DNA from 3 places in the Thauera sp. JM12B12 genome. Region 1 is predicted to be linked to each of the others. Evidence: riboswitches for the same ligand, from Rfam matches in the RefSeq annotation. Region 1 holds a riboswitch; each other region holds the start of a gene.
The links. A riboswitch is a leader RNA that binds a small molecule or an ion and turns the genes downstream of it on or off. The one in region 1 is predicted to bind cobalamin.
Positions count from the first base shown of each region.

Region 2: another riboswitch for cobalamin. It lies ahead of AAG895_RS17265 (TonB-dependent receptor); the one in region 1 lies ahead of AAG895_RS13350 (GNAT family N-acetyltransferase).
Region 3: another riboswitch for cobalamin. It lies ahead of bluB (5,6-dimethylbenzimidazole synthase); the one in region 1 lies ahead of AAG895_RS13350 (GNAT family N-acetyltransferase).

Region 1 is NZ_CP154859.1:2,946,856-2,953,852, forward strand. Features, by position in the region: gene AAG895_RS13340 (porin) at 1-117, opposite strand, end outside; gene AAG895_RS13345 (2-dehydropantoate 2-reductase) at 440-1,387, shown strand; cobalamin riboswitch at 1,387-1,593, shown strand; gene AAG895_RS13350 (GNAT family N-acetyltransferase) at 1,750-2,358, shown strand; gene AAG895_RS13355 (ribonucleoside-diphosphate reductase subunit alpha) at 2,414-5,254, shown strand; gene AAG895_RS13360 (ribonucleotide-diphosphate reductase subunit beta) at 5,251-6,324, shown strand; gene gabD (NADP-dependent succinate-semialdehyde dehydrogenase) at 6,399-6,997, opposite strand, start outside.
Region 2 is NZ_CP154859.1:3,798,802-3,805,798, forward strand. Features, by position in the region: gene AAG895_RS17250 (hypothetical protein) at 1-154, opposite strand, end outside; gene AAG895_RS17255 (ABC transporter ATP-binding protein) at 165-974, opposite strand; gene AAG895_RS17260 (iron ABC transporter permease) at 971-1,951, opposite strand; gene AAG895_RS17265 (TonB-dependent receptor) at 2,006-3,841, opposite strand; cobalamin riboswitch at 3,971-4,210, opposite strand; gene cobU (bifunctional adenosylcobinamide kinase/adenosylcobinamide-phosphate guanylyltransferase) at 4,314-4,862, shown strand; gene cobT (nicotinate-nucleotide--dimethylbenzimidazole phosphoribosyltransferase) at 4,960-6,009, shown strand; gene AAG895_RS17280 (adenosylcobinamide-GDP ribazoletransferase) at 6,181-6,948, shown strand; gene cobC (alpha-ribazole phosphatase family protein) at 6,979-6,997, shown strand, end outside.
Region 3 is NZ_CP154859.1:3,357,854-3,364,850, reverse strand. Features, by position in the region: gene AAG895_RS15245 (adenylosuccinate synthase) at 1-615, shown strand, start outside; tRNA gene AAG895_RS15240 (tRNA-Leu) at 804-888, opposite strand; tRNA gene AAG895_RS15235 (tRNA-Leu) at 997-1,081, opposite strand; gene rnr (ribonuclease R) at 1,121-4,438, shown strand; gene rlmB (23S rRNA (guanosine(2251)-2'-O)-methyltransferase RlmB) at 4,431-5,183, shown strand; cobalamin riboswitch at 5,229-5,423, shown strand; gene bluB (5,6-dimethylbenzimidazole synthase) at 5,472-6,320, shown strand; gene pqqD (pyrroloquinoline quinone biosynthesis peptide chaperone PqqD) at 6,712-6,997, shown strand, end outside; gene pqqE (pyrroloquinoline quinone biosynthesis protein PqqE) at 6,980-6,997, shown strand, end outside.

The sequences.
Region 1 (6,997 bases):
ACTGATCGCCTGCGCCGAGCCGGCGCCGAAGCCGAGCAGCGCGGCAGCGATGCTGGCGGGCAGCAGACGGCGCGCGGTACGCAGGGGGCGAGCGATGGCGGTGGTGTTGGAATGCATGGATGGCTCCTCGAATGGTCGTTTTCTCTTGACTCCTCCGACCCGGCCGCGCGGCGGCCAGGCTGGAAGCGCCTTGCGCAAACCCTGTGCCACTCGCGGCAAAACACCGCAAAATGCGGCTTTCCGCCGCATTTACCCCATCCAGGGTGTTCAACATGCTCCAATAGCCACCTGCCCGCGATGATCCGGAACGGTGCGTCGTGGAACAGCGCATGCGGTCGCTCCGCCGCATCGGACGCCCTCGACAGCCTTTCCCTCGGCCCGGACATGGCCCTGGCCGCCCTCACCGCACGCTGCCTCGGCGAGCGCTCCCGACAACCCGATGAACCCTAACGCTGCACACATGACCTCGCCCGCCCACGCCTCTCCCGCACGCTACCCCCTCGCGATCATCGGCGCCGGCGCCCTCGGCCTGCACTTCGCCGCGCGCCTGGCGGGCGCGGTCCCGGTGGCGGTGGTCGCGCGCGATGCCGAGCGTGCGGCGCATCTGCGCGCCGGTGTCGAGGTCGGCGGCCAGCCCTTCCGAGCAGATGCCTTCGCCGCAACGCGGCCTCCGCTTGCCGACTGGCTGATCGTGCTGGTGAAAGCTGGCGACACCGCCGCTGCCGCGGCGATTGCCGAGCGCATGCAGCCAGTCGGCGTGCTGTCACTGCAGAACGGGCTTACCGGCGATCTCCTGCGCGCGCACTGCCGGGCGGCGCTCGTCGACCAGGGCATCACCACCGAGGGCGCCTACCGCGAGCGCACGGCCGCGGGCGAGCGGGTGCAGCCCTCGGGCGCAGGCGAGACCCTGCTGCCGCCCGGGTTCGAAGCGGTAGCGGAGATGCTGGTACGTGCCGGCCTGCGCGCCCGGGTCGAACCCGACATCGCGCGCGCGCGGCTGGCAAAGCTGCTGGTTAACGTGGCCATCAACCCGCTGGCGGCGATTCACCGCGTGCCCAACGGCGCCCTTCTCGAGCCGCCCTACCGCGCCGCGCTGGACGAGCTTGTGCGCGAAGCCTGGCCGGTGCTGCGCACCGAAGGCCTTGCACTCGATCTCGACGCGGCGCTCGCCCGCGTGCACGCGGTCGCCGCGGCAACCGCCGCCAACCGCGCCAGCATGCTGCAGGACGTGCTCGCCGGTCGTCGCACCGAAATCGACGCGATCACCGGCGCCCTGCTGCGCATGGCGGAAGCGGGCGGTTTCGAGGTCCCTGCCCACCGGGCCATGCATGCCCTCGTGCGCAGAATCGAGCACGCTGCGTTTGACAGCCCCGAGGGGCGCGGCTAACCTCGCGCCCTGTTCATGGTTGCCTGCCGATACCGGCAGGCATGAAAAGGGAATCCGGTGCCGCGCCCAGCGCGAATCCCGGAGCTGCCCCCGCAACTGTAATCGGCGAGTCTTGCGCCCTCTCTGCCACTGGAGATCCTCCGGGAAGGCCGACGCAAGGCGACGACCCGTGAGCCAGGAGACCTGCCATGCACATCACCTTCAACAGTTTGGGGCGGGGTGTCCCTGACAAGAGGCATGGCTCACACCATTTCACTTGCACGCTTTCCTGACGGCTCGGCCACGTCGCATGACATGTTCATGCGCCTGAGGCATTGCGCCCGCTCGTCGGAGATCCGCCCCGCCTGCACCGGATCTCCACCATGCACGCATCTGCCCGCCTCGCCCCCGTCGCGCTCGCCGCGGCGCCGAATCCACCCGCGCCCGCCGCAGCCTCCCGGCATGTCGCCGCACGCCCGCTGCTGCGCTTCGGCGCTGCCGACGCAGCGCGCATCCGTGCCCACCTGCTCGGCCTCGATGCCGACGACCGACTGCTGCGTTTCAGCCATGGCATCCGCGACGAAGGCATCGCCGCCTATGTCGACGCACTCGATTTCGCGCGCGATCACGTCCATGGGCTATGCAACACGCAGGGCGAGATCGTCGCGCTCGCCCATGTCGGCGTGCGCGAAGGCGAGGTCGACTTCGGACTGAGCGTCAGCCCTGCGCTGCGCCAGCGCGGCCTGGGCCGTGCGCTGTTCGTACACGTGATCGCGCTGGCGCGCGCCCTCGACGCCGCCCGCATCGTCTGTCACAGCGTCAGCCCTGCAGTGCTGCACATGGCCGCCGCGAGCGGCTTCCGCCGCCCCGGTGGCCGGCTCACCGCGCCGCTCGTGCTGGAGTTGCAGAGCGCGCGAGACGCCATACCCGCTCACCGGCACGCGCCTCATCCTGCGCCGGACGCCCAGGCCGCCCCGCGCACTGCTGCCTGAACGGCAGCCTTCCCGACAGCATCGCCCCGCCCACATTCACGAACGAGGACCACCTGTGGACCGACTCCCTGCCCAGAAACGCCCCGACACCCTCCAGTACGACGCCTTCCAGGTCATCCGTCGCAACGGCGCGGCGGTCGCCTTCGACCCGGCCAAGATCGCCGTCGCCATGAACAAGGCCTTCCTCGCCGTCGAAGGCAGCCAGGGCGCGGCCTCCTCGCGCGTGCGCGAACTCGTGGCCCGCCTCACCGACACCGTGGTCGGCGCCCTCACCCGCCGCCTGCCCGACGGTGGCCTGCTGCACATCGAGGACATCCAGGACCAGGTCGAGCTGGCCCTGATGCGCTCGGGCGAGCACGACGTCGCCCGCGCCTACGTGCTCTACCGCGAACGCCGCGCCGCCGAGCGCGCCGCGCAGCAGGGCACGGCGGCACAGGCGGGCGCCGCCGACCCGGTGCTGCAGGTCGTCGACGGCGAAGCGCGCCGCCCGCTCGACCGCGCCGCCCTGCTCGCCATGTGCCGCGAAGCGTGCGCGGGGCTGGACGGGGTATGCGCCGACACCGTGCTCGAGCACGCCGTGCGCAACCTCTACGACGGCGTGCCCATCGCCGCCGTGCGCCAGGCCCTGGTGCTGGCGGCGCGCACGCTGATCGAGCGCGAGCCGGACTACGGCCGCGTCGCCGCCCGCCTGCTGCTGTCGGCGATCCGCGTCGAGGTGCTCGGGCGCGAGACCTCGCAGGCCGACATGGCCGACCCCGATCGAGGCTATGCCGCCTGCCTGCCCGCCTTCATCCGCGCGGGCATCGCGGCCGAGCTGCTCGACCCACGGCTGGCCGACTTCGACCTCGCCCGCCTGGCAGCGGCGATCCAGCCCGAGCGCGACCTGCAGTTCGACTACCTCGGCCTGCAGACCCTGTACGACCGCTACTTCCTGCATGTCGACTGCCGCCGCATCGAGCTGCCGCAGACCTTCTTCATGCGCGTGGCGATGGGCCTGGCGATCAACGAGATCGACCGCGAGGCACAGGCGATCGCGTTCTACGAGCTGCTGTCGAGCTTCGATTTCATGAGCAGCACGCCGACGCTGTTCAACAGCGGCACCCGCCATGCGCAACTGTCGTCCTGCTACCTGACGACGGTGGCCGACAGCCTCGAGGACATCTACCAGTCGATCAAGGAAAACGCCCTGCTGCAGAAGTTCGCCGGCGGCCTGGGCAACGACTGGACCCCGGTGCGCGCGCTCGGCAGCCGCATCAAGGGCACCAATGGCCACAGTCAGGGCGTGATCCCCTTCCTGAAGGTAGTCAACGACACCGCGGTGGCGGTGAACCAGGGCGGCAAGCGCAAGGGCGCGGTGTGCGCTTACCTCGAGACCTGGCACCTCGACATCGAGGAGTTTCTCGAACTGCGAAAGAACACCGGCGACGAGCGCCGCCGCACGCACGACATGAACACCGCGAACTGGATTCCCGACCTGTTCATGAAGCGCGTGCTGGAGAACGCCGAATGGACGCTGTTCTCGCCGGCCGACGTGCCCGACCTGCACGAGCGCTACGGCCAGGACTTCGAGGCGGCCTACTGCGCGTATGAGGAGAAGGCCGAGCGCGGCGAGATCCGCCTCTTCAAGCGCCTGCCGGCGCTCCAGCTGTGGCGCAAGATGCTGACCATGCTGTTCGAGACCGGGCATCCGTGGATCACCTTCAAGGACGCCTGCAACCTGCGCTCGCCGCAGCAGCACGTGGGCGTGGTGCATGGCTCGAACCTGTGCACCGAGATCACGCTCAACACCTCGGCCGACGAGACCGCGGTGTGCAACCTCGGCTCGGTGAACCTGCCCGCCCATCTGGTGCGCGACGGCGACGGGCGCTGGACGCTCAACCCCGACAAGCTGCAGCGCACCGTGCGCGTCGCGATGCGCCTGCTCGACAACGTCATCGACCTCAACTACTACGCCACGCCCAAGGCGCGCGCCGCCAACCTGCGCCACCGCCCGGTGGGCCTGGGCATCATGGGCTTTGCCGACGCCTTGCACATGATGGGCCTGGCCTACGCTTCGGACGCCGCGGTCGAGTTCGCCGACCGCTCGATGGAAGCCGTCTGCCACGCCGCCTACTGGACCTCGACCGAACTCGCCGAGGCGCGCGGGCCGTACTCCAGCTTCCGCGGCAGCCTGTGGGATCGCGGCATCCTGCCGCAGGACAGCCTCGCGCTGCTGGCCGAGGGTCGTGGCCACCTCGGCAACACCGGTGCCGACGCCGGCGGCGGCGCCCTGCTCGAGGTCGACCGCTCCTCGGCGCTCGACTGGGGTCCGTTGCGCGAGCGCATCGCCCGCCACGGCATGCGCAACGCGAACTGCGTCGCCATCGCGCCGACCGCGACCATCTCCAACATCGTCGGCGTGTCGGCGTCGATCGAGCCCGACTACCAGAACCTGTACGTCAAATCCAACCTGTCGGGCGAATTCACCGTGGTCAATGCGCATCTCGTGCGCGAGCTGAAGGCGCTCGGCCTGTGGGACGAAGTGATGGTGGCCGACCTCAAGTACTTCGACGGCTCGCTCGCCCCGATCGAGCGCATCCCGGCCGAGCTCAAGGCGCGCTACGCCACCGCGTTCGAGATCGCGCCTCAGTGGTTGATCGAGGCCGCCTCGCGCCGCCAGAAGTGGATCGACCAGGCCCAGTCGCTGAACCTCTACGTCGCCGGCGCCTCGGGCCGCAAGCTCGACGAGCTCTACCGCCTGGCCTGGCTGCGCGGACTGAAGACCACCTACTACCTGCGCACGCTGGGCGCCACCGCCATGGAGAAGGCCGGCACCGCCGCGGCAACCGTCGCCCACGCGGACCCGGCGCCCAGGGCATGCTCCATCCTCGATCCCGACTGCGAGGCCTGCCAATGACCGCCTTCTTCGACGACTGGGACACCCCCGCCCCCCCTGCCGCGACCGGGTCCGCGAGCACCGCGCGGGCGCCGGTGCGCGCCGCCGACAAGCGCATCGTCAACGGCCAGGGCGACATCAACCAGCTCGCGCCCTTCAAGTACCCCTGGGCCTGGGAGTTCTTCCTCAACGCCAACAGGAACCACTGGACGCCGCTGGAGATCTCCATGGCGCAGGACGTGCACGACTACCACCATCGCCTGACCCCGGCCGAGCGCCATGTGTTCGAGAACGTGCTGTCCTACCTCACCACCTCGGACATCCTCGCCATGCGCAACATCGGCCTGGCGGTGATGGAGAAGATGAGCGCGCCCGAGCTGCAGATCTACCAGGCGCGTCAGGTGTATGAGGAGGCCCTGCATACCTGGACCTACCAGCACTGCATCGAGAGCCTGGGCCTGGACCAGCAGGAGATCTACAACCGCTACCGCGTCGTGCCCGCGATCCACGGCAAGATCGCCCTCGCCAACCGTCGGCTCGAGCGCGTGATGCGGGCCGACTTCGACCTCGGCGAGCGCGACAAGCTGCACGAATTCGCGCTCTCCTACCTCTTCTTCGCTGCCATCTTCGAGGGGTGCTGGTTCTACAACGGCTTCACCCCCATCTTCGCGCTGCAGCGGCGCGGGCTGATGAAGGGCACGGCGGAGCAGCTGCAGTACATCATGCGCGACGAGGTGCTGCACTGCGCCTTCGGCATCCGCACCGTGCGCACGCTGATCGCCGAGGAGAACCTGCAGCTCGACCCGGCGGCGCTTGCCCGCCTCTGGGACGAAGCCGAGGCCGCCGAGGCCGCCTATGCCGGCTACCTGCTGCGCGAGCCCATCCTCGGCTACTCGGCCGCGCAGCACATGGGCCAGTTCCGCTACATCGCCAACCGCCGGGCCCGCCAGCTCGGGCTGGCCGAACCCTTCCCCGGCGCGGAGAACGTGCTGCCCTGGCTGGACGAGCAGGCCAACCTGCGCAAGGAGAAGAACTTCTTCGAGACGCGGGTCACCGAGTATCAGACCGGCGGCGCGCTCAGCTGGGAGTGAGCGGATGCGGGTGGGGGCGCGTGCGGCGCGCGCCCCACCCGCCCGGCAGCCTGCGCGCTGCGCTCAGCCGCCGTTCAGCGGATCCCGCCCATGCACAGGTACTTGATCTCGACGAAGTCGTCGATGCCGTACTTCGAGCCCTCGCGGCCGATGCCGGATTCCTTGACGCCCCCGAAGGGCGCCACCTCGGTCGAGATGATGCCCTCGTTGATGCCGACGATGCCGTATTCGAGGCCCTCGGCGACGCGCCATACGCGGGCGATGTCGCGCGCGTAGAAGTAGGCGGCGAGGCCGAACTCGGTATCGTTGGCCATGCGGATCGCCTCCTCTTCGGTGTGGAAGCGGAACAGCGGCGCCACCGGGCCGAAGATCTCCTCGCGCGCCACCCGCATTGCCGGCGTCACCCCGGTGAGGATGGTGGGCTCGAAGAAGTTGCCGCCGAGCGCATGGCGCTTGCCGCCGCAGACGATCTTCGCGCCCTTCTCCACCGCATCCCCGAGCAGTTCCTCGACCTTGGCCACCGCGTCCTGGTTGATCAGCGGGCCCTGCTGCACCTCGCCCGAGAGGCCGGGGCCGACCTTGAGCTTCGCCACCGCCTCCGAAAGCTTCGCGGCGAAGGCGTCATGGACGCCGTCCTGCACCAGCAGGCGGTTGGCGCACACGCAGGTCTGGC
Region 2 (6,997 bases), 850 kb from region 1:
ACACGCCGACGATGCAGTCGCCGCGCCCGAGCCATTCCAGCGCATCGGTGATGTAGGGCGACTGGCTGACGATGCGCGGGCAGGCCGCGGCGGCGGGCAAGGCCACAACGGCCAGCAGCAGGCCGCCCAGCAGGCGGCGAAGAAGGTGTTTCATCGGTGAACGCTCAATCCGGAAGAAAGACGACGCGCCCTTCGCTCTCGAAGCGACGCAGGGGATGGCCGAAGGCCTCGCTCAACAGCTCGGCGCGCAACACGGTGTCGCGGTTGCCCGCCTTCACGCCGCCGCGGCCGTCGAGCAGGATTATGTGGTCGGCGTAGCGCGCGGCGAGGTTGATGTCGTGCAGCACCATCACCGCGCCGTGCCGCGCCGCGCCGCCTTTCCCGGCGCCGCGAACGACGCTGCGGAACAGCTCGAGGGTGGCGATCTGGTAATGCAGGTCGAGGTGGTTGAGCGGCTCATCGAGCAGGAAGAGCTGCGGCGACTGCGCCAACAGGGTGGCGATCGCGACGCGCTGGCGCTCGCCGCCGGAAAGCGTGAGGACGTCGCGCGTCTCGAAGCCCTGCAGGCCGACGTCGGCCAGCGCCTGACGGGCGATGGCCTCGTCCTCGCTCGTCTCCCAGCCCCAGCGGCCGAGGTGGGGGTGACGGCCGATCAGCACCGTCTCCAGCACCGAGGCGGCGAAATGGTCCGGTTGCTGCTGGGGCAGCAGGCCGCGAAAGCGCGCCGCCTCCAGCGGCGACCAGGCCGCGTAGGGCAGGCCACCCAGGCGCACCTGCCCTACCGTGGGTTCGCGCAGCCCGGCCAGGGTGTGCAGCAAGGTGGTCTTGCCGGCACCGTTGGGGCCGAGCAGGGCCAGGCACTCGCCCGCCGCCAGGCTCAGGCTGAACTCGCAGCACAGCCAGCGCTCGCCCACCTGCAGGGCGAGACGCTCGGCCTCCAGCAGCGGCGGGCCGTCGGCGTACGCAGCGCTCACCGCGGATGCCTCGCGAGCAGGAACAGGAACACCGGCACCCCGATCAGCGCGGTGAGCACACCCACCGGCAGCTGCTGCGGCGCGAGCACGGTGCGCGCGGCGGTGTCGGCCAGCGTCAGCAGGATGCCACCGGCGAGCGCCGCGGCGGGGATCAGCACGCGCTGGTCGTTGCCGAGCGCCAGCCGCACCAGATGCGGGATGATCAGCCCGACGAAGCCCACCGAGCCCACCAGCGTGACCGCGGTCGCGGTCAGCAGCGAGGCCAGCACGTACAGGCCCATGCGCAGCCTGCGCACGCTCACCCCGAGCGCGCGGGCGTTCAGCTCACCGCGCGCGAGCACGTTGAGGTCGCGCGCGAACGGCATCACTGCGGCCAGCCCCAGCACCAGCACCCCCAGCCCCGGCCACGGCCGCGCCGCGCCGCTGGCATCGCCCATCAGCCAGAACAGCATCGACTGCACCCGCGTGTCGGGCGCCAGCGCCAGCATCAGCGTCACCGCCGCGCCGCAGCCGGCGGCGACGATGACGCCGGTGAGCAGCAGCCGCGTCTGCGTCCAGCTGCCGTCGCCATGCGCCAGACCGAAGACGAGCAGCATCGCGGCGAGCGCACCGCCGAAGGCCAGCGTATCGACCCAGATCGAGGCCGCGCCGAGCGTGATCGCCGCCAGCGCCCCCACCGCCGCGCCGCCGGAGATGCCCAGGATGTACGGATCGGCAAGCGGATTGCGCAGCAGCACCTGCATCAGCGCGCCGGCGGTGGCGAGCAGGCCGCCGCAGACGAAGGCGGCGACCGCACGCGGCAGGCGCAGCTCGCGCACGACGTCGGCGGCCATGCCCTCGCTGCCGGCGAGGGCGGCAAGGGCCTCGGCCAGGCCGATCGGCATGTCGCCCGCCACCAGGGCCCACAGCAGCGCCAGCGCCGCCGCCGACAGCAGGCCGGCGGCGAGCAGCACGGGGTGGTGGCGGCCCGGCCGCATCAGGAGCCGGCCACCGGGGACGTGGTGACGCTGGGTGGCGACGAGCATCGCGCCTTAGTGCATCGCGTAACGCACGGCCACGAAGGCGTTGGCCCCCTGGGTGCCGTAGTTCTGGGCAAGCTCGTAGTCCTTGTCGAGGATGTTGTTGGCGCGCACTTCCACGCTCCAGTCCGGCGCCAGCGCGTAGTGCACATAGGCGTTCAGCAGGCCGTAGCCGCCCATGCGGTTGGCCGCGCTGTTCGGAATGCGATCATACCGCCGGCCCTGCCCGTTCCATTCCATCCCCCAGGTCCACGGCCCCATGGCGCGCTCGATGCCGAGCGAACCGCCGATGCGCGCGCGGCGGCCGAGTTCGTCGCCGCTTGCCTTGTCCTCGGCGTCGAGGAAGTCGACGGTGGCGCGCACGCGGTAGTCACCCAACATCGCGCTGGCAGCCAGCTCGACGCCCTGGATCGACGCCTGCGCGACGTTCGCCGGCGCCCAGGCGCTCATCGGATCGGCCGGATCGAGCGGCGCCCAGGCGATCAGGTTCTTGATGCGGTTGTTGAAGTAGGTGGCGCTCGCGCGGGTGCCGTCGCGCTCCCACACCAGGCCGACCTCGCGGTTCAGGGCCTCCTCGGGCCGCAGGTCCGGATTGCCGCCCCAGGGGAAATAGAGGTCGTTGAACGTCGGCGCCTTGAACGCGGTGCCGATGCTGGCGCGCGCGCGCCACTCCGGGCTCAGGCGATAGCCATAGGCGAGCGCGCCCGTGGTCTTGCTGCCGAACTGCGAATCCTCGTCGTGGCGGGCATTGAGCTGCAGGTGGTGACGGTCGAACTGCCCGCTCCAGCCGAGCAGCAGGGAGTTGGTGTAGCGGCTGGTCTTGGCGTAAGCGGAGCTGGAGTCGACCTCCTGCTCGAGGTACTCGTACGCGGCCAGCAGGGAGCCGGCGCCCAGGGCGATGTCGTGCTGCCAGGTGAGCTGGCGCTGCTCGGTGTCGAAGACGGATCGATCGTTGAGGTCGGCGCGGTTGCGCGATTCGTCGGCGCCGTAGCCGAAGCGCAGCGTGCTGGTCCAGTCGGCGGCGAGCTGGTTGCGCATGTGCAGGCCGAGCGAGCTGGTGCGCTTGTCGAGGTAGGAGTCGAACACCTTGGCGTTGTCGTACCAGTTGCGCAGATCCGAGTGCAGCACGGTCAGGCCGATCTCGTCCGCCTCGCGGAAGCCGAGCGACACCGAGCCGCTGAAGTACTCGTTGCGGAAACCGTCGTCGTCGCCATCGCTGCCGCGTGTGGAGTTGGGCTTGGCATCGATGCCGTCGCTGCGCTCGGTGCCGGCCGACACGTTGTAGCGCAGGCGCTCGGCCCCGCCCGCCAGCGTCGCCCCCAGCGTGCGCGCCCCGTCGGTGCCGATGCCGGCGCGCACGCTGGGCTGAAAGCCTTCGCGGCCCTTGCGCGTGAACACCTGGATCACGCCACCGATGGCGTCCGACCCGTAGAGCGCGCTCGCCGGGCCGCGCAGGATCTCGATGCGCTCGATCAGCTCGAGCGGAATGGTCTCCAGCGTGGGGGCGCCGTTGGTCGCCGATCCCACGCGCACGCCATCGATCAGCAGCAAGGTGTGGCCGGAGTTGGCGCCGCGGATGTACACACTGCTGTTGGCGCCGGGGCCGCCACTGCTGGACACCTGAACGCCGGGACGGCCCGCCAGCAGCTGCACCAGGCTGGCATTGCCGGCGCGCGCGATCTCGTCGCGGTCGATCACGTCGACGCTGGCAAGCGCCTCGTCGGCAGTGATGGGCTGGCGGGTGGCGGTGACGACGACGTGGTTGAGCTGGGCATCGTCGGCCTGGGCCGGGACAAACGGGTAAGCGAGCGCGCACGCGGACACGAGCGCGGAGAGGCGGATCTTCATTGTTTGAACTCCCTTCGCCATGCCGCGCGTCCCCGCACGCCATGGCAACTTCACCTGGACGCACCGACAGCGTGGGAGAACCGAAGAGAGCAAGACAAACCGCGCCCGTCGCCGCCACCCCGCGGCACATCCGCCAATTCGCGTTCCGGCCGGTCTCCGGGCTCGTGCGCTGTGCCGGCCCGAGGGCCGGACGGGCGGGTCGCCTTCCCGGGAGTGGAGTCCCAGTGGCTGCATGACACGCCTTGCGCGCACTTACCGTTGCGGGGGCAGCATAGGCATTGCGGCCTCGTTTGCGAGGGGCCGCGCACCTGTTTCCCGTTTAACCCTGGGCGAGAAACGCCCGTGGGCACCGATAACGCGCCACCCCTTCCGGGGCAGTGGGGGCGGATGATACCGTACGGGGCAGTATCGTGCACTGCAATAAAACACAGCCCTTGCAGCGATAAGACCGAGCTATGGAAACGAAGCACCCATGACCTGCGAACTCATCCTCGGCGGCGCCCGCTCGGGCAAGAGCCGCGAAGCCGAACGCAGCGCCGCCGCATCCGGCCTCGCCGTCACCGTCATCGCCACCGCCGAGGCGCTCGACGCGGAGATGGCCGCGCGCATCCGCCGCCATCGGGCCGACCGCCCCGCCGGCTGGCGCACCGTGGAGGCGCCGGTCGCGCTCGCCGACGCGCTGCGCGCCGAAGCGGCGCCCGAGCGCTGCGTGGTGGTCGATTGCCTCACGCTGTGGCTGAGCAACCTGCTGATCGACGCGGATCGACTGCCGCCGGGAGCCAGCGCGGACGAGCTGCCGCTGTTCCGCCGCGAGCGCGACGCCCTGCTCGCCACCCTGCCCAAGCTGCCCGGCCGCGTCATCCTGGTCGCCAACGAGGTCGGACTCGGACTGGTGCCCGAGACGCCGCTGGGGCGCCTCTTCCGCGACGAGGCCGGACGACTCAACCAGGCCGTGGCCGCGCGCTGCCCGCGCGTCGTGTTCGTCGCCGCCGGGCTGCCACTGGTGCTGAAGCAGGGCTAAACTTCCACGCGCGCCAAGCGCCCGTCATCCGTCGGACATCGCCGACGCCGGGCGTGACGCCCCCCTGCGCTGCCCAACCTCGGAACCACCTCGCCGCATGACGCCCTTCGCCATCGCCCCGCCCGACACCCTGCTCGCCGCCGCGCTGCAGGACAAGATCGATCGCAAGACCAAGCCGCTCGGCGCGCTCGGACGGCTCGAGCCGCTCGCCCATCAGATCGGCCTCATCCAGCAGACGCTCACCCCCGCGCTCCAGCAGCCGCACATCGTCGTCTTCGCCGGCGACCATGGCGCAGCCAGGGCGGGCGTGTCGGCCTACCCGCAGGACGTGACCTGGCAGATGGTGGAGAACTTCCTCGCCGGCGGCGCGGCGATCAACGTGTTCAGCCGCCAGATGGGCCTCGGGCTGACCGTCGTCGATGCCGGCGTCAACCACGACTTCGGCAGGCGCGGCGGCCTGATCGACGCCAAGATCGCGCCGGGCACCGCCAACTACCTGCAACAGCCGGCGATGACCGCCGCCCAGCGCGACGCGGCGCTGCAGCGCGGACGCGAGATCGCCCATGCGCTCGCCGGCAACGGCTGCAACTGCGTCGGCTTCGGCGAGATGGGCATCGGCAACACCGCATCGGCGTCGCTGATCACCCACTGCCTGGTAGGCGCGGAGCACGACGCCGACCTGTACACCGTGACCGGCCGCGGCACCGGGCTGGACGACGCCGGCCTGTTCCACAAGCGCACCCTGCTGGCGCAGGCGCTGGAGCGCGGCGGACGGCCGCGCTCGGGGCTGGACGTGCTCGTCGAGTACGGCGGCTTCGAGATCGCGATGATGGCGGGCGCGATGCTCGGCGCCGCCGAGAAGCGCATGCTGATCCTCGTCGACGGATTCATCGTCACCGCCGCCCTCCTCGTCGCCCACGCGATCCAGCCCAAGGTGCTCGCCTACTGCGTGTTTGCCCACCGCTCGCAGGAGCCCGGCCACCGCGTGCAGCTCGACCACCTCGACGTCGAACCGTTGATGGAGCTCGACCTGCGCCTGGGCGAGGGCACCGGCGCCGCGCTCGCCCTGCCGCTGGTGCAGGCGGCGGTGAATTTCCTCAACGAGATGGCGAGCTTCGAGTCGGCGGGGGTCAGCACGCAGACTTGAACGCGCGCTGCCCACGAAGAGGCTGTCGCGGGAGCAACTGTCTGTGGGAGCGGGCTTGCCCGCGAATGCGGCGCTTGAGCTGGCGATGTTCGCGGGCAAGCCCGCTCCCACAGATCTCCCACAGATCTCCGAAAAATCTCCCACAAACCTCCCGCAAACCTGCACCGCCTGATGCGCGAACCGCTCGCCCGCTTCTTCACCGCCCTCGGCTACTTCACCCGCCTGCCGGTACCGGCCTGGGTGGCGTGGTCGCCCGAGCGCCTCGCCCGTGCCGGCGCCTGGTTGCCGCTGGTGGGCTGGGTGGTCGGCCTTGCCGGGGCCGCGGCGCTTTACGCGCTCGCCCAGGTGCTGCCGGCGAGCCTGGCGGTGATCCTGTCGATGGCGCTCACCATCCGCCTGACCGGCGCGCTGCACGAGGACGGCTTCGCCGACGCCTGCGACGGGCTGGGCGGCGGCTGGGACAAGGCGCAGATCCTGGCGATCATGAAGGACTCGCGCATCGGCAGCTACGGCGCCATCGGCATCGTGCTGATGCTGCTCGCCAAGGCGGCGGCGCTGATCGAACTGGCCGCCAGCGGCCCGGCCACCGCCGCGATCGCGCTCCTCGTCGCCCATCCACTGTCGCGCCTCGCCGCGGTCGGCGTGCTGCACGCCCTGCCCTACGCGCGCAGCGACGACAGCAGCAAGGCCGCCGCGCTCGCGCAGCGGCTGAGCCACGGCGAACTCATCCTCGCCGGCCTCTGCGGCCTGCTGCCCGCCTTCGTCCTGCTCGCCCCGCTGCAGGGGCTGAGCGCGCTGGGGCTGGCGGCGCTCCTCACCCTCTGGCTCGCCCGCCTCTTCCTGCGCCGCCTCGGCGGCCACACCGGCGACCTGCTCGGCGCCGTGCAGCAGGCGGCGGAGCTGGCGTGCTACATCGGCATCCTGGCCCACTGGGCCTGAGCACGCGCCACGCGCCGGCCCCTGCACCCCATGCAACTCCACCTCATCC
Region 3 (6,997 bases), 410 kb from region 1:
GACCACGGCACCTATCCGTTCGTGACCTCGAGCAACTGCGTCGCCGGTCAGGCTGCGGCGGGTTCGGGCGTGGGTCCGAGCCGCCTGCACTATGTTCTCGGCATCACCAAGGCCTACTGCACGCGTGTCGGGGGCGGACCGTTCCCGACCGAGCTCGACATCGAGACCAAAGGCGCGCCCGGCGAACAGATGTCGACCAAGGGGCGCGAGTTCGGCACCGTCACCGGCCGCAAGCGCCGCTGCGGCTGGCTGGATCTGGCCGCGCTCAAGCGCTCGATCATCATCAACGGCGTCACCGGCCTGTGCATCACCAAGCTCGACGTGCTCGACGGGTTGCCGGAGCTCAAGCTGTGCACCGGCTACATGCTCGACGGCAAGCGCATCGACCTGCTGCCGATGGGCTCGGAGGAGGTCACGCGCTGCGAGCCCATCTACGAGACCATGAAGGGCTGGAGCGGCACCACCTTCGGCGCGCAGAGCTGGGACGCGCTGCCGCAGGAGGCGCGTGCTTACCTGCACCGCATCGAGGAGATCTGCGAGATCCCGATCGACGTGATTTCCACTGGCCCCGAGCGCGACGAAACCATCCTGCGTCGCCATCCGTTTGGCGCCTGACCGGGCTTTGCCGGCCGAACGGTGCGCCGCGGTGGGCATGGGCACCGTGGGAGCGGGCTTGCCCGCGAATGTCACCTGCACCGCAGGTGTTCGCGGGCAAGCCCGCCCCCACGGCGCTCGCGGCACGCGCCTCGCGAGCTGGGCGGTGAACGAAAAAAGCCGGCTGTCAGCCGGCTTTTCCCTGCGTATGGTGCCCAGAAGAGGACTCGAACCTCCACGCCTCGCGGCGCTAGTACCTGAAACTAGTGCGTCTACCAATTCCGCCATCTGGGCAGGGACGCGCATAATAGCAAAGGCTTTGGCGTCGGGAAAGGATTTTGTTCCGTTCCGCGCCGTGAACAAACAAAAAAGCCGCTCTGAAGAGCGGCTTTCCCGTGAAACTGGTGCCCAGAAGAGGACTCGAACCTCCACGCCTCGCGGCGCTAGTACCTGAAACTAGTGCGTCTACCAATTCCGCCATCTGGGCAAGAAGACGCGAATTATAAGTACGAAAAGAAGATTGTCAATGACTCGCAAAACGAAAAAAACCGAAAAGAAGCACGGCGCCCGGACCCCCAGCCACAAGGCGGCCACCTCGTCCACAAGGCACTCGCCGCGCCGCGAACAGCCAGGCCGCGGGGGAGAGGACCTCGCGAGGTCCGCCGTCGAGCCTGCGCAGCACGCGGGCGCCACTGCGGTGCGCGGCCCCGGCCGCAGCCGCGCGGCGCGCAAGGCGGCAGCGGCGCAGGCGAGCGCCATCCGCCTCGCCGATCCCTTCCACGCCCGCGAGACCCTGCAGTACGAGAACCCGCTGCCCAGCCGTGAATACGTGCTGCAGATCCTCGCCGAGCGCGGCGTGCCGATGCCCTTCGCCGAGCTTGCCGCCGCACTCGACATCGCGCCGCACGAGCTCGACTTCTTCGACCGCCGCCTGCGCGCGATGGAGCGTGACGGCCAACTCGTCCGCAACCGCCGCGACGCCTACCTGCTGCCGGCCAAGGCCGACCTGATCAAGGGCCGCGTCGAGGGCCACCCCGACGGCTTCGGCTTCGTGCGCCGCGACGACGGCGAGCCCGACATCTTCCTCGGCCCCAAGGAGATGCGCGAGGTGCTGCACGGCGACCGCGTGATCGTGCGCATCGCCGGCCAGGACCGCCGCGGTCGCCCCGAGGGCAAGCTGGTCGAGATCCTCGAGCGCGCCAACTCGCGCGTCGTAGGGCGCGTGATCAACGAGCACGGCGTGATGATCGTCGTGCCCGAGAACCGCCGCCTGGCGCAGGACATCCTGGTCGCCCCGGGCGGGCGCAAGAAGCCCGAGCCGGGCCAGATCGTCACCGTGGAGCTGGTCGAGCAGCCCACCAAGTTCGCCCAGCCGATCGGGCGCATCGTCGAGGTGCTCGGCAACTACGCCGACCCCGGCATGGAGATCGAAATCGCGCTGCGCAAGCACGACCTGCCCTTCGACTTTTCGTCCGAGGCCAAGGCGCAGACGCGCAAGCTGCCCGACACCGTGCGCAAGAAGGACTGGGCCGGCCGCGAGGACCTCACCAAGTTGCCGCTGGTCACCATCGACGGCGAGACCGCGAAGGACTTCGACGACGCGGTGTACTGCGAGCGGCAGGGCAAGGGCTACCGCCTGATCGTCGCCATCGCCGACGTCTCGCACTACGTCGACGCCGCCAGCGCGCTCGACAAGGACGCCTTCGACCGCGGCAACTCGGTCTACTTCCCGCGCCGCGTCATCCCGATGCTGCCCGAGAAGCTCTCCAACGGCCTGTGTTCGCTCAATCCGCAGGTCGAGCGCCTGGCGATGGTGGCCGACATGGCCATCTCGGCCAACGGCGAAATCAAGAACTACCGCTTCTACCCCGCGGTGATCTGGTCGCATGCGCGCCTGACCTACACCAGGGTCGCCGCCGCGCTCTACGACAAGGACCCGGCGGTGCGCGCCGAACTCGGCGCGCTGCTGCCCCACCTTGAGAACCTCGACGCGCTGTTCCGCGTGCTGCTGAAGGCGCGCGCCAAGCGCGGCGCGATCGACTTCGAGACCACCGAGACGCGGATGATCTTCGATGACAACGGCAAGATCGCGCAGATCGTGCCCGAGGTGCGCAACGACGCCCACCGCCTGATCGAGGAGTGCATGCTCGCCGCCAACGTGTGCGCCTCCGACTTCCTCGCCAGCCGCGAGCATCCGGCGCTGTATCGCATCCACGACTCCCCCTCCGAGGACAAGCTCGCCAAGCTGCGCGAGTTCCTCAAGGAGTTCGGCCTCGGCCTGGGCGGGGGCGACGAGCCGCGTGCGAGCGACTTCGCAAAGCTGCTCGAGCAGGTCAAGGACCGCCCCGATGCGCAGCTGCTGCAGACCGTGATGCTGCGCTCGTTGAAGCAGGCGATGTACAGCCCGGACAACGTCGGCCACTTCGGTCTCGCCTACGAGTCCTACACCCACTTCACCTCGCCGATCCGGCGCTATCCCGACCTGCTGATCCACCGCGGCATCAAGGCCGCGCTCGGCGGTGAGCAATACCGCCCCGGCGACTGGGAGCAGATCGGCCTGCACTGCTCGATGACCGAGCGCCGCGCCGACGAGGCCACCCGCGAAGTGGTCGCCTTCCTCAAGTGCTACTTCATGCAGGACCGCGTTGGCGAGGAGTTCACCGGCAGCGTGTCGGCGGTCGTGCCCTTCGGCCTCTTCGTCGCGCTCGACGACATCTTCATCGAGGGCCTGCTGCACATCTCCGACCTCGGCAGCGACTACTTCCACTACGACGAGACGCGCCACGCCCTCATGGGCGAGCGCACCGGCAAGCAGTTCCGCCTGTCGGACCGGGTGAAGGTGCAACTGGTGCGCGTCGACATGGCGACCAACAAGATCGACTTCCGCCTGATCGAAGGGCCGCTGCCGGTCGCGCCGAAGGCGCCCGCGCAGCCCGCCGAGCCGGTGGCTGCGGCCGCCCTCCCGGAAGCCGGGAAGAAGGCGCGCAAGCCGCGCGCGAAGAAGGGCGCGGCCGAGCCGGTGGTCGACGCTGCGCCTGCGCAGCCCATCGAGGCCCCGACCGTGCAGTCGCCGGTCCCCGCTGCAGAGCCCGCCACGGCGAAGTCCCGCAGCAAGGGTGGGAAGAAGTCGGCCGCCGAGCCGGTGGCGGAACTCGCGACTGCGCCCGCCGCTGATGTCCCGGCCCGTGTCGCCGCGGCGGCCGAGCCCAAGGCGCGCAGCAAACGTGCGAAGAAAGCCGCCGCGAACCAGGCCGCCGAGGCGGCACCTGCGCCGGTCGAGGACGGCCTCGCTGCCGTTCCCGAGCCCGTTGCGGCCCAGAGCCGCAGCAAGCGTGCGAAGAAGGCCGCGGCGGAACCTGTCGGCGAGGTGGCGCCGGCGCCGATTGTGGCGCCTGCGGCCGTCGCCACGGCGTCCGCCACGCCCCCGGCGTCCAAGCCGCGTGCCGCGCGCGCGAAAAAGACGGCCGTCAACCCGGCCGTCGAAGTGCCCGTCGCCGTGCCGGAGGTGGCCGAACCGAAGCCCCGCAAGTCACGGGCGAGGAGGGCCGCCGTCGCGCCGGTCGTCGAGACGCTCGCCGCGGCGCAGGAGCCCGCTCAGGCGAAACCGCGCAAGGCAGGCGCAAAGAAGGCAGCAGCCGAAACGGCTGCCGCTCCGGTAGCCCCGGCTGCGCGCCCGGAGCCCTCCGAGCCCAAACCCCGCAAGGTGCGTGCAAAGAAGGCCGCCGCCGCACCGGTCGCCGCAGCCGCAGCCGAGGCGCTAGAATCCGCGCCCCCGACTCCGACTGCAGCCCCGGCCCGCCGAGCCGGCCGCAAGACCACCCCCAAGGGCTCCGACCGTGGCTAAGACACCCGACAATACCTCCACCAAGCTGATCTACGGCTTCCACGCCGTCTCCGCCAAGCTGCGCCACGCGCCCGATGCGGTGCTGGAGGTCTTCCTCTCCGCCGACCGCAAGGACGCGCGGGTGAAGAAGTTCCTCGCCCAGGCCGAGGCCGCCGGCGTGCGCATCAGCCAGGCCGAGGGCGACAAGCTCGATGGCCTAGTCGGCACCCGCCGTCACCAGGGCGTGGTGGCCAAGGTCGACGCCACCCGGCGCGACATCAAGCTCGCCGACGTGCTCGACAGCCTGGACGAGAACGCGCTCATCCTCGTCCTCGACGGCGTGCAGGACCCGCACAACCTCGGCGCCTGCCTGCGCGTGGCCGACGCCGCCGGGGCACACGCCGTGGTCGCGCCCAAGGACCGCGCGGTGGGGCTCAATGCCACCGCGGTCAAGGTCGCCAGCGGCGCCGCCGACACCGTGCCCTACATCACCGTCACGAACCTCGCCCGTGCGCTGCGCGAGATGCAGGAGGCCGGCGTGTGGGTGGTCGGCGCTGCCGGCGAGGCCGACAAGTCCCTCTACGACATCGACCAGAAGGTGCCGGTGGCCTGGGTGCTCGGCGCCGAAGGCGACGGCTTGCGTCGCCTCACCCGTGAGACCTGCGACGAGCTCGCCCGCATCCCGATGCACGGCAGCGTCGAGAGCCTGAACGTCTCGGTCGCCAGCGGCATCTGCCTCTTCGAAGCCCGCCGCCAGCGCGGCTGACGATCAATGGGGTCTGACCCCATTGATCTTGATCTTGCTAAGATTCGCGCTCGTTTGCTTCGGGGTGCCCGCGCCTGGCGCGGGAGAATCGGGAAGGCGGTGCCAGTCCGCCGCGCGCCCAGCGCCGTGAAGGGGATTGTCCGGGCGAGGTTCGCCCAGCCACTGGTCCGCGAGGACCGGGAAGGCGTCCGGACGAGATGATCCGCAGCCGGAAGACCGGCCTCGAAGCCTTGTCCGCAGCCGTCTGGTCGGCGGCTGCCCACTGCTCGTAGCCAAGGGGAATACTTCATGAGCAGCCCGACGCAGGCGCAGGCCGCGCCCTCGCGCGCCCACGCGCACGCCGACGCCGGCCCGGACGCGGCCGCGCCTCATTCATCCGGGGCGTCCGCTGGCCTTGCCGCGAACGCGCAACCGCGCTTCCAGACCGACCCGCGTTTCAGCACCGCCGAGCGCGACGCCGTCTACCGTGCCATCCACACCCGCCGCGACGTGCGCGGCGAGTTCCTGCCCGATGCCATCCCGGACGAGGTGCTCGCGCGCGTGCTCACCGCCGCCCACCATGCGCCTTCGGTCGGCTTCATGCAGCCCTGGGACTTCATCGTCGTGCGCTCGCGCGCGGTGCGGCAGAAGATCCACGCCGACTTCCTCGCCGCCCACGCCGAGGCCGAGCAGATGTTCGACGAGGCCAAGCGCGCCACCTACCGCAACCTCAAGCTCGAGGGCATCCTCGAGTCGCCGGTCAACCTCTGCATCACCTGCGACCGCAGCCGCCATGGCCCGGTGGTGATCGGGCGCACGCACATCGGCGCGATGGACGTCTACAGCGCAGTGTGTGCGGTGCAGAACCTGTGGCTGGCGGCGCGCGCCGAGAACCTCGGTGTCGGCTGGGTCAGCATCCTGCACCCGCAGGCCTTGCGCGAGGCGCTCGGCATCCCGGGGGAGATCATCCCGATCGCCTACCTGTGCATCGGCTACGTCCGCGACTTCCATGCCCAGCCGGAGCTCGAGGCGGCAGGCTGGCTGAAGCGCATGCCGCTGCCCGAGCTCCTGCATTTCGACGGCTGGCAGGGGCCGGCCGACGCCGGCAACGCGGGCCTGGTCGAGGAGATCCGCCAGCTTCGGCCGGGCGCGCGTTGACCCAGGTCAACGCGATTGCGCGCGGCGACAGAATCATGATTTTCGCCAGCGCGCGCTCGTGATCGCCCTCATGGCACGCCCCCGATTACGCGGATCCCGGGCGCTGCCGCCGCGGGGATGATGTGGGTGAGCCGGCCGCCGCGCCGGTTCGCCCACCATCATTCACGAGGAGACACATCATGCAATGGACCGACCCCGCGTACTGCGACATCCGGCTCGGCTTCGAAGTCACCGCCTACGTCTACGTGCGCTGAGCGCGCGCGGCCCGGCCGTCCACGGACGGCTGCGGGCCGCGGTCTCGCCCCGCGCATCGGCTTCCGCCACCGGGCTCATCACGCGCAGACGCCGCCGCGCCGCGCTCGACCTGCCCGCCCCCGCACCGGATGCACGCATGAACGACACCGCCCTCAGCCCGCCCGCCGCGGGCGAGCGCTACGCGCTCAACCCGATGTACCTCTTCCGCTGGGAGCCGACGCAGGATTCGCACGTCCTCCTCTACCCGGAAGGCATCGTCAAGCTCAACCAGACCGCCGGCGACATCATCGAGCGCTGCGACGGCCAACGCACCGTCGCCGAACTCGTCGCCGAGCTGCAACTGCGCTACCCGGGCGACGACGCGCGCGTGGCCGAAGGCGTCTACAAATTCCTGGAGGTGTTCCGTGCCAAAGGATGGATCC